Regions from separate parts of the Paenibacillus sp. FSL P4-0184 genome, predicted to be linked through region 1. Evidence: predicted binding sites of a transcription regulator. Region 1 holds the regulator's gene; each other region holds the start of a gene.
The links. Region 1 encodes Rex, which represses fermentation and respiration genes when NADH is low (regulators of the CRP and FNR family bind a similar motif). Its sites were predicted from a motif close to TTGTGAAATATTTCACAA; they were not measured.
Positions count from the first base shown of each region.

Region 2: MKY52_RS10885 (formate/nitrite transporter family protein) is a predicted target of Rex. The motif match lies at 1,134-1,151, and genes of this name have one in related genera.
Region 3: MKY52_RS07075 (flavocytochrome c) is a predicted target of Rex. The motif match lies at 1,752-1,769, and genes of this name have one in related genera.
Region 4: MKY52_RS28080 (cytochrome ubiquinol oxidase subunit I) is a predicted target of Rex. The motif match lies at 1,436-1,453, and genes of this name have one in related genera.

Region 1 is NZ_JBBORN010000001.1:4,269,653-4,272,869, forward strand. It holds gene dinG (ATP-dependent DNA helicase DinG) at 1-1,486, shown strand, start outside; gene MKY52_RS18745 (redox-sensing transcriptional repressor Rex) at 1,618-2,271, shown strand; gene MKY52_RS18750 (amidohydrolase) at 2,258-3,217, shown strand, end outside.
Region 2 is NZ_JBBORN010000001.1:2,518,648-2,521,864, forward strand. It holds gene MKY52_RS10880 (FAD-dependent oxidoreductase) at 1-980, shown strand, start outside; gene MKY52_RS10885 (formate/nitrite transporter family protein) at 1,256-2,083, shown strand; gene MKY52_RS10890 (MFS transporter) at 2,517-3,217, shown strand, end outside.
Region 3 is NZ_JBBORN010000001.1:1,657,158-1,660,374, forward strand. It holds gene MKY52_RS07070 (ABC transporter ATP-binding protein) at 1-71, shown strand, start outside; gene MKY52_RS07075 (flavocytochrome c) at 186-1,736, opposite strand; gene MKY52_RS07080 (RidA family protein) at 1,996-2,385, opposite strand; gene nhaC (Na+/H+ antiporter NhaC) at 2,400-3,217, opposite strand, start outside.
Region 4 is NZ_JBBORN010000002.1:1,393,957-1,397,173, forward strand. It holds gene MKY52_RS28070 (hypothetical protein) at 1-164, shown strand, start outside; gene MKY52_RS28075 (GNAT family N-acetyltransferase) at 227-1,078, shown strand; gene MKY52_RS28080 (cytochrome ubiquinol oxidase subunit I) at 1,619-2,983, shown strand; gene MKY52_RS28085 (cytochrome d ubiquinol oxidase subunit II) at 2,980-3,217, shown strand, end outside.

The DNA of each region.
Region 1 (3,217 bases):
ACTTCCGGCTTATGAACATCTTGTAATAGATGAGGCCCATCATCTGGAGGACGTGGCTGGCAAGCATTTAGGCATGCATATGAAGCATTTCACGGTGGCACATACACTATCGCGTCTTTATAAGGATAGTCGAAATGGCCAACTTCCTACACTTCGCCAAATGCTTCAGTCATCAGGCAGTGAGGAAGCTTCTGAATGGAGCGGAGTGATCGATAGAATCTATCCGGACCTTCTTACCGTAAAAGAAACCTGGGATCTGCTTAGTGATAAACTATTCACCCTCTTGCCGGAACGCAGCGATGCAGCGGCGGGAGAAGCCGGCCAGTTAGTCATGCGGTTACTTCCTACCCGTAAACCGAAAGATTGGGATGAATTGGTTGCTTTAGAGAATACTATGAATCTGACATTAAGCGAAATTATCCGTAAAGGTGATAAAATGCTTAATGAGATGCGAGATCAAGAAGGTCAATCTTCCTCAGATAGCCTAGTTACCGATATTAGCGGCTTATTTAAGGATTTAGCTTCTATACGTGAGCAAGTACGGTTTTTTATGGGATTAAATGATGAGAATGTAGTATATTGGCTGGAGGCGAATGGAAATTATCGCAGTAAATCGCTACAGTTGTATGCCGTTCCTGTTGATGTTAGTACTCAGCTTAAGGAGCTGTTTTTCGACAAGAAGAAAAGTATCGTACTAACTTCGGCGACACTCTCTGTCGATAAATCTTTCCAGTTTATGATTGATAATCTCGGACTTAATGAAGCTGCGGAAGAGGGGCGTCTGATGACATCACTCCTGCCTTCTCCCTTTAAGTATCGGGAGCAGGCGCTGTTAGTTATTCCGCGGGATTTCCCAAGTGTGAAGGGTAGTGTAGGCGATGCCCGATTTGTCGATACACTCGTACAGTCACTAGCAGAAGCAGCTATTACAACACGTGGGCGGATGCTTGTCCTGTTTACTTCTTACAAGATGCTACGCCAGGTTTACGATCCTCTGAAAGAGGCTCTAGCCTCACAAGAGATCACGGTGTTAGGTCAAGGCGTGGAGGGGGGCAGCCGTAGCAAGCTGATCCGCCGTTTTCAGGACAGTGCAGCTTCTGTACTGTTAGGAACAAGCAGCTTTTGGGAGGGTGTAGATATTCCAGGTGAAGCATTAACATGCTTGGCCATCGTGAGACTCCCATTTCAACCGCCAAACCACCCCCTAGCGGAAGCGAAGTCTGAGTTATTACAAGCCCAGAAAAAGAATCCGTTTATGAAGTTGTCTGTTCCTCAGGCGGTTATTCGCTTCAAGCAAGGATTTGGGAGGCTGGTACGGACAGCGCAAGATCGGGGTATTGTTATTGTGTATGACACAAGGGTGATCGAATCTCACTATGGGAAGTATTTCCTCTATTCGTTGCCTGGCCCGAAAATGGAGCATATGCTTACGGATCAAATGGTTCCTCGTATAGCGGAGTGGTTGGAAGACGGAGGCGTTTCTTGAAAAGAACGTCATCGATCTTATTAATCACTCTACAAGGAAGGGCGGTATAAGAATACCGCTCTTCCTTGAGACGAGGTGCAGATATTTCGATAGGATTTGAACAGAATATCACTTAAATTAGGAGGTAAATTATGAAATCGGATAAAATATCAGAAGCCGTTGTTCGCAGACTTCCTGTGTACTTGCGTTTCTTGAATGATCTCCAGAAACGTGAAATATTAACCGTTTCCTCACAAGAACTAGGACAAAAACTTGATTTGAATCCTGCTCAAATTCGTAAAGATTTAGCTTATTTTGGAGACTTTGGTAGAAAAGGTATCGGGTATGACGTAACTTATCTTATTGAAAAAATCCGTCATATTCTGAAGCTGGATCAACAATTGAATGTGGCTTTAGTAGGTGCCGGTAACCTTGGACATGCATTATCTAATTACAATGCTTATCTGAAAGATACTATGAAGATTACCGCTATATTTGACTCCTATGCACCTAAGGTAGGGCGGAAAATCAACTCTCTTACCGTTCAACCGATGGAGGAGCTTGGTCAGACGATTCGTGAGCAAGGTATTCGAATTGGGATAATTACTGTGCCTGATTCAGAAGCGCAGAATGTAGCAGATATTCTCATTGAGTCTGGCATCGAGGCGATTTTGAATTTTGCACCAGTGATTCTAAAAACACCATCGAATATCCGGGTTCATGCTGCCGATTTTACAACGGATTTGCAAAGCCTTGCTTATTATTTGAAAGACGGAAAGGAAGAAACCGGAAATGAAGAGCAGTAAAACGATTATTAAGGGCGGGCGTTTTCTTATTCCGGGAACGGATGAGCCGGTTCTGAATGGATATATGACTATTGAAGATGATTTGATCACTTACATAGGAAAAGAAGAGCCTTTAATGGAAGATGATGTGCAAGTTGTTGATGGCAGTCGTCTGCTGTTTATGCCAGGTCTGGTAAACACACATGGCCATGCGGCAATGTCATTGCTTCGTGGTTATGGAGATGATTTAGCACTTCAGGTGTGGCTTCAAGAGAAGATGTGGCCGATGGAAGCGAAATTCACTGGAGAAGATGTATACTGGGGAACCTCCTTGTCGGTACTGGAAATGCTAAAAGGTGGTACTACAACCTTCTTGGATATGTATGATCATATGGATCGAGTAGCAGAGGTAGTCGAATTATCAGGCATCCGTTCCGTATTGATGAGAGGCGTAATCGGATTATGCCCAGAGGAAGTACAAAATCACAAGCTTGCGGAAGCGATTTCTTTTGCACGAAATTGGCATGGTAAGGCTGATGGTAGAATTACGACGATGATCTCGCCACACGCCCCATATACTTGCCCACCGGACTTCTTTGTTAAGTTTGTTCAAGCGGCACATGATTTGGATTTACCGATGCATACCCATATGTCCGAGACCAAACGCGAAGTGGAGCAGAATGTGGTGGATTACGGACTTCGGCCAGTAGCGCATTTAGAGAAGCTTGGAATGTTCACACGTCCGTCTATTGTTGCACATGGCGTTCATTTGAATGATGAAGAGATCGAGATACTGGCGCGTCATGATGTAGGCGTGTCTCATAACCCAGGAAGTAATCTGAAACTTGCTAGTGGAGTGGCTCGGGTTACGGATCTTCTAAAGGCTGGTGTGAAGGTATCACTGGGTACAGATGGTGCGGCAAGCAATAATAACCTGGATATGTTTGAAGAGATGCGTCTTGCAGCC
Region 2 (3,217 bases), 1.8 Mb from region 1:
TGCTTTGCAAGAACTATGATCATTCCAATACCATTATAGAAAAAGCTAAACAAGCGAATAAAATCACAGTCGTAGGCGCTGGATATATCGGCGTTGAGTTGGTGGAAGCCTTCCAAATGAACGGAAAGCAAGTTACGCTGATTGATGGCGAAGATCGTATTTTGAATAAATATTTGGACCCAGAGTTTACTGCGCCGATCGAACAATCCTTTAAGGATCATGGTATTAAATTAGCGCTGAATGAGAAGGTAAGTTCTTTTGCTGGTGAAGGTGGTAAAGTTACCAAGGTTATCACAAGCGAAGGGGAACATGAGGCGGATCTTGTAATTCTCTGCATCGGCTTCCGTCCGAATACTGAGCTGTTAAAAGGTCAAGTGGATATGCTGCCAAATGGCGCAATTCTGGTCAATGATTATATGCAGACTAGTTGCCCAGATGTGTATGCCGCTGGTGACAGCTGCGCGATTCATTACAACCCTACGGGTAAGCACGCTTATATTCCACTGGCAACCAATGCAGTACGGATGGGCACTTTGGTCGCACGTAACTTAGTGAAAGAGACGATTCCTTATATGGGTACTCAAGGGACTTCGGGCATTAAGATTTATGAAGATAATATCGCTGCTACCGGTCTTACTGAAGAAGGGGCTAAGGCTGAAGGAATGGACGTAGAAACTACCATGATTATTGACAACTACCGTCCAGAATTTATGCCAACCTTCGAGCAGGTGCAATTAAAAGTGGTATTTGATCGCGCCACACGCCGCATTCTCGGAGCGCAAATCTTGTCCAAGACGGACTTGACGCAATCGATCAACACAGTATCTGTATGTATTCAAAATAAAATGACAATCGATCAGCTTGCCTTTATCGATTTCTTCTTCCAACCTCATTACAACAAGCCTTGGAACTTCCTGAATACAGTAGGCCTCGAATCGCTACCGGCATCAGTACCAAGTAAAGAGGCAGTAACCGTATAATTTATATGCCTGTGAACAATAAAGTTGGGTAAACCGGAGCCATATATGGCTCCGGTTTTTTGTGATTGAAGCTGGTACTATTTACCTTTAAAATAATATGGAGCCTGTTCTTACAAATGTAATTATGGATGCGCTTCGTTAAATTTGACATGTCAGTGAAAAGTTTCACTTAGTTTTTCATTAAGTGATAATTATCACGTTAATGTGTTTTATGACACGCTACAATGGTCGTAAAGGAACAAATTTTAAGTAAATAGATGAAGGGGATAGGAATCATGGCTTATAATAAACCGCAGCAGATTGCCGCAGTCACGGTCGAGAACGGCATAAAAAAGGCGCACAATCCTTTAAGCACCGTACTAATTCTGGGCTTTTTGGGAGGAGCGTTTATCGCGCTCGGATTTTTACTGGATATTCGCGTCATTGCTGGCGCACCACATGAATGGGGATCCATCGCTAACTTTATTGGGGCAGCTGTCTTCCCTGTTGGATTGATTCTAGTACTGCTTGCAGGGGGAGAACTGCTGACAGGCAATATGATGGCTGTGCCACTTGCTTTTATGGCGAAGAAGATATCCTTCTGGGAAGTGGTTAAGAATCTCGTATTGATTACCCTGAGCAATCTAGCGGGAGCTTTGTTTGTAGCTTACTTTTTCGGTCACGTGGTGGGTTTAACCTCTGACGGTGTGTATTTGGAAAAATTAGTGGAGATGGCAGGACATAAGCTTGAGGCAGACTTCTTGCCGGCATTTGTTTCCGGTATCGGTTGTAACTGGCTTGTAGCTTTGGCGGTATGGCTCTCCTATGGAGCAGATAACTTCAGTGGCAAAATCCTCGGTATCTGGTTCCCAACGATGGCTTTTGTAGCTATCGGCTTCCAGCACGTTGTAGCCAACATGTTCTTAATTCCGGCAGCTATTTTTGAAGGTTATTTTTCATGGGGAGAGTACTTCAACAATTTTGTTCCGGTATGGCTAGGAAACTTGACGGGCGGTGCGATCTTTGTTGCGGCAGCTTATTGGATGGCTTACCTGCGCAAAGAGCCTGCATCTATTCAGTCCGTGGACAGCATGTCCGGCAGCGGTGTAAAAAAACACGCCTAAACCTATCTTATAGAGCACTCCTTAGAATAGTTGAGGGGTGCTTTTTGCTGTATAGACAAATAAAATCCGCCGTGATGTATCCGAGCTCGGGGGAACGAATTCGGATGCACAGCGAATTTTAAAAGGGGGAGTGTTTCTAGGCTCTATTACCCCGACTTTGTAATAACGAAACACTTCATTATTGTTTAGTCTACTTTACGGACGACAGCGGCAACTATAAAATATAAATAGATAATAGAAATAGGGAGGAATGCGGACGTGAAAGGTGCTACTTTTTTCTCAGCTACGGCAGAAGTTAGTCCTAAATAAGAGGTAAAGTATACTGAGACTTTATCACGATAGCACGTCAATGCGTCCGCTTGCCCTGAACCCTGTTTTGGGATAATACTGGATGGAATAATGACACATATATTACAGGGGATGTACACTACTTATGAAGTTTTTACAGAATTATCCTAAAGAAGTTAAGATATTTTTAATTGCTAGTCTTATTAATGCAACGGGTAGTGCACTGATGTGGCCATTGGTTACAATGTATGTTTTTGATGAGCTTGGACGCAGCATGTCGGATGCCGGATTAGTGATTCTTATTCAATCAGTTGGAGGAATTGTGGGTCAACTACTCGGGGGCTCACTCTATCATAAGGTAGGCGTTAACCGGCTGATTGTTGGAGCGCTGGGCATGAATGCACTTGCTCTGTTCACTTTGCCGGCAGCAAGTAACAACTGGACGTTATTTATGGTCGCGATGGGACTGGTAGGGCTCTTTAATTCACTGTCCTTACCTGCGATTCAGGCATTTATCGGCTTTCGTTTTACGAAGCAGCGCGGAGAGCTGTTTAATGTTATTTATGTCGCTAATAATATTGGTGTAGCACTGGGTACGGCGTTAAGTGGTTTTTTGGCCGATATTTCTTATATGCTCAGCTTTGTGATGAACGGCGTAACTTCAGCGGTATTTGCGGTATTCTTTTTTGTATATCTCAAGAAAGTCGGAGGAGATTCTTCACAGGAGGTCGCAGAACACCAGAAGGCTGGTCCTGACAAACAATCTACCTGGAAGCTAATGGGGCATACACGAATTTATCTTTATATGGGTATTGCCTCGATGTTCCTACTATTAGGGAACTCTAT
Region 3 (3,217 bases), 2.6 Mb from region 1:
CGGACTTTCTTAAACTCAAACGCCAGCTGTCACAGTGGATGCGAGAAGAACAAGCTAAAAGCGAGAAGTAGCTTTTTGAATAGAGGTCACTCCACTCACTTTAAACGAGAGATTAAACAAAGAACCGCCCGGGCTTCAATTAGCCCAAGCGGTTCTTTTGTTTTAACCAGAATAGCAGTTAAATCTTATTGTGCTTGTACAAACTCAGCAGATTTAATCCCTGCTTGACGGCCGAAAATAATGATTTCTGCTACAGAGTTACCGCCGATCCGGTTTTGACCGTGCAATCCACCTGTAACTTCACCAGCCGCATACAGGCCAGGAATAGCAGCGCCGTCTTTATTTAATACTTCTGTGTTCGTATTGATCTTCACGCCGCCCATGGTGTAATGAATCCCTGGGGCGATCTTAATAGCGTAGTAAGGACCCGCGGACAAATCGTTGTCCATCCCTGTTGTTCTGCCGAATTCAGCATCGTTCTTGTTCTTTACCGCGCTGTTCCAAGTATCAAGTGTCGCTTTTAGCTTATCGGCTGGAACACCGATTTCTTTCGCCAATGCTTCGATGGTATCCGCTTGGATCACGAAGCCCATTTTGTCATATTGTTCAATTGCTTTCACGCGTGATTTGACACCGGAATCAAAGACAAGCGTAGCCGCTTTTTCAGGAAGTGCATTGATCGCTTCGGTAACTTTATCACGTGTAGTCAATTCGTTTACGAACCGTGTGCCTTCGCTATTTACGAGGATAGAGCCTTCGCCGCGTACAGCTTCCCCGATCAGATAAGATTTTTCTTGTTGAACTGTTGGGTGAACCTGGATTTGATCCATATCAACGGTCGTTCCGCCAAGTGCCTCAATCATCTTGATTCCGTCGCCGGTACTGCCGATTTGGTTAGTCGTTACGTATCCTTCCAGATCAGGTCTAACTTTTGATATCATATCCATGTTGGATCCAAAACCACCTGTTGTTACAACAACTGCCTTCGCTGTAATGGTTTTTTCATCAGCTTGGTTAAAGAGTACTTTGACGCCGTTAGCCTTACCGTCTTTTTGAGTAATTTCTTTAACATCCGCGTTCACAAACAGTGGAATTTCTTTTTCTTGTACGTTTCTAACCAATCCTTTGACAAGGTATTGGCCTACCGCAGAGCCGTCTTCTGGACGGTGGGTGCGTTTTTCGCTCATGCCGCCTGTGATCGTAATATTGTTCAGCTTAATTCCGATCGAATCCAACCAATCGATTGCACTTGCGGAATTGTCAACGAAGAAACGAAGCATCTCTTTATCGTTCGTGTCATGGCCGCCCTTTAATGTCTCTTCATAAAACTTATCATTGCTATCTTCAATGCTTTGCTCTTTTTGAAATTTCGTTTGGGAAGCGTTCATTCCTGAGGAGGATTTACTTGTATTCCCACCTGCAACCGGCATTTTTTCTAAAATAACAGGGTTCAAGCCTTTGGCCTTAGCTTCCAGTGCAGCAGACATTCCTGCACCACCAGCACCAACAATAACGATATCATAATTATCTTTTAATTGATCCAGTGGTGTGTAACTAGCTTCTGATGCACCTGATACGGCTTCAGCTTTATCATTTTTGGCCGTCTCATTTACCTTACTTTTGTTCTCGTTGCCATTACTATTACCTGCGCTGTTGCTATTACTGTTACCGCAGCCTGCGATTACGAGCATGACAGAGAGAATGAGAATGAGAGCAGTACTTGTTGTCTTCTTCATCTTTATAACGCCCCTTTGTGAATGTTTTCACATTTATGATAACGCAAAGTCGATGTTTTGTGAAGGTATTTCTGTAATTAGTTATGATTACTGTTACATTTTCATGTATATTTTCATTTAAATTTCCATAAAAATCCTCAATTTCAAAGGCTCCATAGCTTACTACTCAAAGAAAGCCACCCTATCCAGGGTGGCCTTTAATCTTATTTTCTTATCAGCGTGTGAAACACAAATTTGGGTAGTACGGACTGTCTGTGCCTTAAGGTATATAAGCTATAACTTCAATTTCTACGAGCCCATCCTTAGGCAGACGTGCTACTTCAACAGCGCTGCGAGCAGGGTATGGCTGAGCAAAAAACCTTCCGTAAATCTCATTCACCTTAAGAAAATCATTCATATCCTTTAGGAAAACGGTCGTCTTTATTACCTGATCCATGCTTGTACCCGCCGCTTCCAGTATAGCTTTGACATTCAGCAACGATCGTTTGGTCTGTTCCTCAACCGTAGCAGGAAAAGTCCCCTTAACCGGGTCTAGTCCGAGTTGTCCTGAAGTATATAAGACGTTCCCAAGCTTTACAGCTTGAGAGTAAGGTCCAATTGCACCTGGTGCATCCGTTGTTATTACAGTTTCTTTATGCATATTTGTCATTTTAAAAGACTCCTTTATCCAGCTTGTTCATTAGTGTTACCGTCATATTCCTTTAGCATTTCTGCCTGTTGCTCTGGCGTTAACTTCGCGATACCGAATCCCGTGAAGCCCCATATCGTCGCAAAGATTATTCCTGTCCAACAGAGAACAGCCCAAGGTAAATAATCTAGCGTTGCAACACCCAGCGTACCCGCCATATAAGCACCTGCAGCTGTCCAAGGCAGAATAGGCTCGGTAATCGCCGCTGAATCCTCGATGGTACGTCCCAAGTTCTTCGGATGCAAGCCCCGACGGATATATGCTTCACGCAGCATTTCCCCTGGCATTAAGATGGATACCTGACCATTACTTGTAACTCCGATCATCGTAAGACCTGTAACAATTGTTGCTACGATCATTGAACCTGTGGAATGGACGAACTTCAAAAGCTTATTAACAATCAATTCCAAGGACTTCGTCAGAGATATGGTTCCAGCGAACGTGATTGCACAGAAGCAAATGAGAAGTGTACCCATCATGGAGTTCATTCCGCCACGATTTAGAAGACGGGGTACATCTTCAATAACGTTGGCAGAATCAAACCCAGCTACTTGAACCATAGAAATATTAAATCCATTAACAACAGAAGATACGACATCATTCAAAGTAAATCCCTGGAATACAAGTGCGTTAGCCATAGCGAACATAGAAGAAATCAGCATGACCGGTATTGTCGGTTTCTTCGTAATTGAACCATACAAGATGATTAATACGGGTACTATAAGCAGCAGATTAAAGTCATAAATTGTATTCAACGATCCCATGATTGTTCCAACCTTCTCCGGAACAATAG
Region 4 (3,217 bases), on a different contig from region 1:
TGCTCGTGGATAGTGAAGACAGAGAGATGGGCAAATTTGATGCAAAGCTCATGAATACACAAATTATATCGTTACTGAAAGCGGTCAAGATAGTGGACGGAATGGAGACGACTAAGCTTGGAAAGTCAGATGGGTATTCTTTTTTCTATGGCCGTACTAAATGATGAATTGGAGATTGGCTGATGATTAAGAACTTAGTACCAAAAGAAAAGGAGAAAAAAACTACATGTTGATCAAAAGTGTTAAGGATCTTGAATTACAAGAGTTTACAACTTGCTTTAACGAAGCCTTCTCCGATTATGTAATTCCATTTCATGTTTCTTCGGAGTATTTAGCTGATAAATTTGCAGGTGCGGGAGTTAATTATCAGATGTCGTTTGGTGCTTTTGATCAAGAGAAGCTGGTTGCATTTGTTATGCATGGCATCGGGGATCGTAACGGCGAAAGTACTGCATTTAATACTGGTACAGGAGTCGTTCCTTTATATAGAGGGAGACGGCTAGTCGAACAAATTTATCGTCATGCTCTTCCCATCCTTAAAGAAGCTCATATTCAAAAGTGTTTGCTTGAAGTGATTCAAACGAATGATAAAGCTATAAAAGCGTATACCGCCATAGGATTTCAAATTCATAGAGAATTGGCTTGTTTCAAGGGGCGTATTGATGTCACCCTTCAGGACGATCATAGACATACATTCATTACAATGGTTCGACCGGAAGAATTCGATTGGACATCGGTACATTCTTATTGGAATTTTGAACCTTCTTGGGAACAATCTGTTCATGCGATTTTACGAAACCCGCATTTATACGATGTGGTCACGATAAGGGAAGAGAATAAGATTTGTGGATACGCGGTAATAAAATCGGCTAACGGAGCAGTTGTACAATTCGGTATTTTGCGAGAAAAAAGAAACCAGGGATTTGGGCGTTCCTTATTTCATTGGATGGGAGAGAGACATTCTATCATCACCGTTAACAATGTAGACAAAAGAGATACAAATTCTATACGTTTCCTTCAAAGTGTTGGTCTTGACGTATACATCGAGCAATATGAAATGGAGAAAGATTTGTCATGACGAAGATGACATTAGCTTTAATTCAAAAACACTGATGATTTGAGTCAGTGTTTTTTTGTTGCAGAAGGGGGTATATATTAGAGGTAAAAATGAGGAAATATTGTTTTTTTCTAACATCGAAGTAGGAGGAGACTTGTGAAATCATATATACGCTATTGAATCAATAGCTCTTTTGGGTTCTTTTTGTGTTATTCACTGAGTTGTCAGAAAGATTTGACCCTTTCTTGAACGTTTAGGGATAAAGAGATATCTGTGATTGAATTACTTGCAATTTAAGATAAGATGATTTTAATCATTAGGTCACGTTATTAATTTGACTGCTCAGTATCAGGTAAATCAGGCTCGCCAACTCTTGCTTTGTGAAATTTTTCTCTTTTTTACATAGCAAAGAACGAGGAACGTCATACTAAAACGAACAGGCAACGATGTCGCTGAGCCCTGCTAAACCTGATATTGAATACAGCCTAAGAGTTAGCCGGCCTAATCATAAGCATCAAGTTATGACGAAAAATGAACAGAGTTTGAAGGGAGCAGTAAAGAATGGCAATTGATACGGTGCTATGGAGCAGGCTGGTGACAGGCTTGACTCTCGGGTTCCACGTTATTTTTGCGACGATTGGCGTCGGTATACCGCTAATGATCGCTATAGCAGAGTTCATCGGGATCCGAAAGAAAGATCCCCATTATACACTTATGGCGAAGAGGTGGTCTCGGGGATTTGTCATTTCTGTAGCGGTTGGTGTCGTGACCGGTACAGCGATTTCACTACAACTGGCACTGGTGTGGCCGAATTTTATGAAACTGGCTGGGAATGTTATCGCTCTTCCGTTATTCATGGAAGTGTTTGCGTTCTTTTTTGAAGCCATCTTCTTGGGCATTTATTTGTATACGTGGGATCGGTTCAAAAATCCGTATATCCATTGGCTGCTGACGATTCCTATTGTCGCCGGGGCAGGCATGTCTGCCGTCTTTATTACGACGGTGAACGGATTCATGAACCAGCCTGGAGGCTTTGTCATGGAAGCAGGCCAATTCACAGCGATTGACCCAGTGCAAGCGATGCTGAATACGGCGACGTTCTCCAAGGTGTTCCATGTATTAAGCTCGGCCTATTTGACAGGAGCTGCCTTGTTAGCCGGTATTGCAGCCTTTGCGATGCTGAGAAAAGGGGTATCCGCATACCACAAAAAATCCTTGAATCTCATGATGGCGGTTGTTTTGGTGTTCGGCTTGCTGAACACGTTAGCTGGAGATGTGTCCGCCAAGTTTTTGGCCGAGCATCAGCCGGAGAAGCTTGCAGCGGCAGAGTGGCATTTTGAGACGGGTAGCGGTGTGGATTTGGTTTTAATGGGATGGCTGAATGCAGAGCATGAAGTTCTAGGGGCTCTTCATTTGCCGAAGGTGCTCAGCTTTCTGGCCTTTGGAGACTTTAATGCAGAGGTAACGGGGCTGGAGGAATTCCCCAAGGATGAATGGCCACCGCTTCTCGTTCATTATCTGTTTGATTTAATGGCCGGAATCGGATTTGCTCTGCTCGCGATAGCAGTCCTATATTTCCTGTTTGTGTTCTGGAAAAAGCGCAATGCGCTTAACAAGTGGATGCTTAGCATCATCGCACTGATCGCACCGCTCGCTTTTCTAGCTGTAGAGCTAGGCTGGTTTTATGCAGAGGTTGGGCGACAGCCGTGGATTATCCGTGGATATATGCGTGTAGAGGAGGCTGCCACGACTTCACCGAATGTAAGAATTATATTCTTCGCCTTATTGCTCTTGTACATCGTACTCGGCAGTATGTGTGTAATCGTGCTAAGACGCTTGTTCAACAATAATCCGGCAGAAGTTGAGATGGAGAAATGGATGAAGGAACATCCTAATCAATCTACGGAAAAGGGGGGCACTGAATGATGAGTTACGAAATAATTGGCATCTCGGTGCTCTGGCTGTTCTTGTACGGCTATTTAATTATAGCTTCCATTGATTTCGGTGCAGGATTCTTCGCCTTTTATGCTCGTTTGACTAAGCAGGATCATCTCATTAATCGTCTGATTTCCCGTTATTTATCACCCGTTTGGGAGATCACAAATGTATTTTTTATCTTTTTCTACATTGGCATCGTCGGATTTTTTCCGGACACGGCCT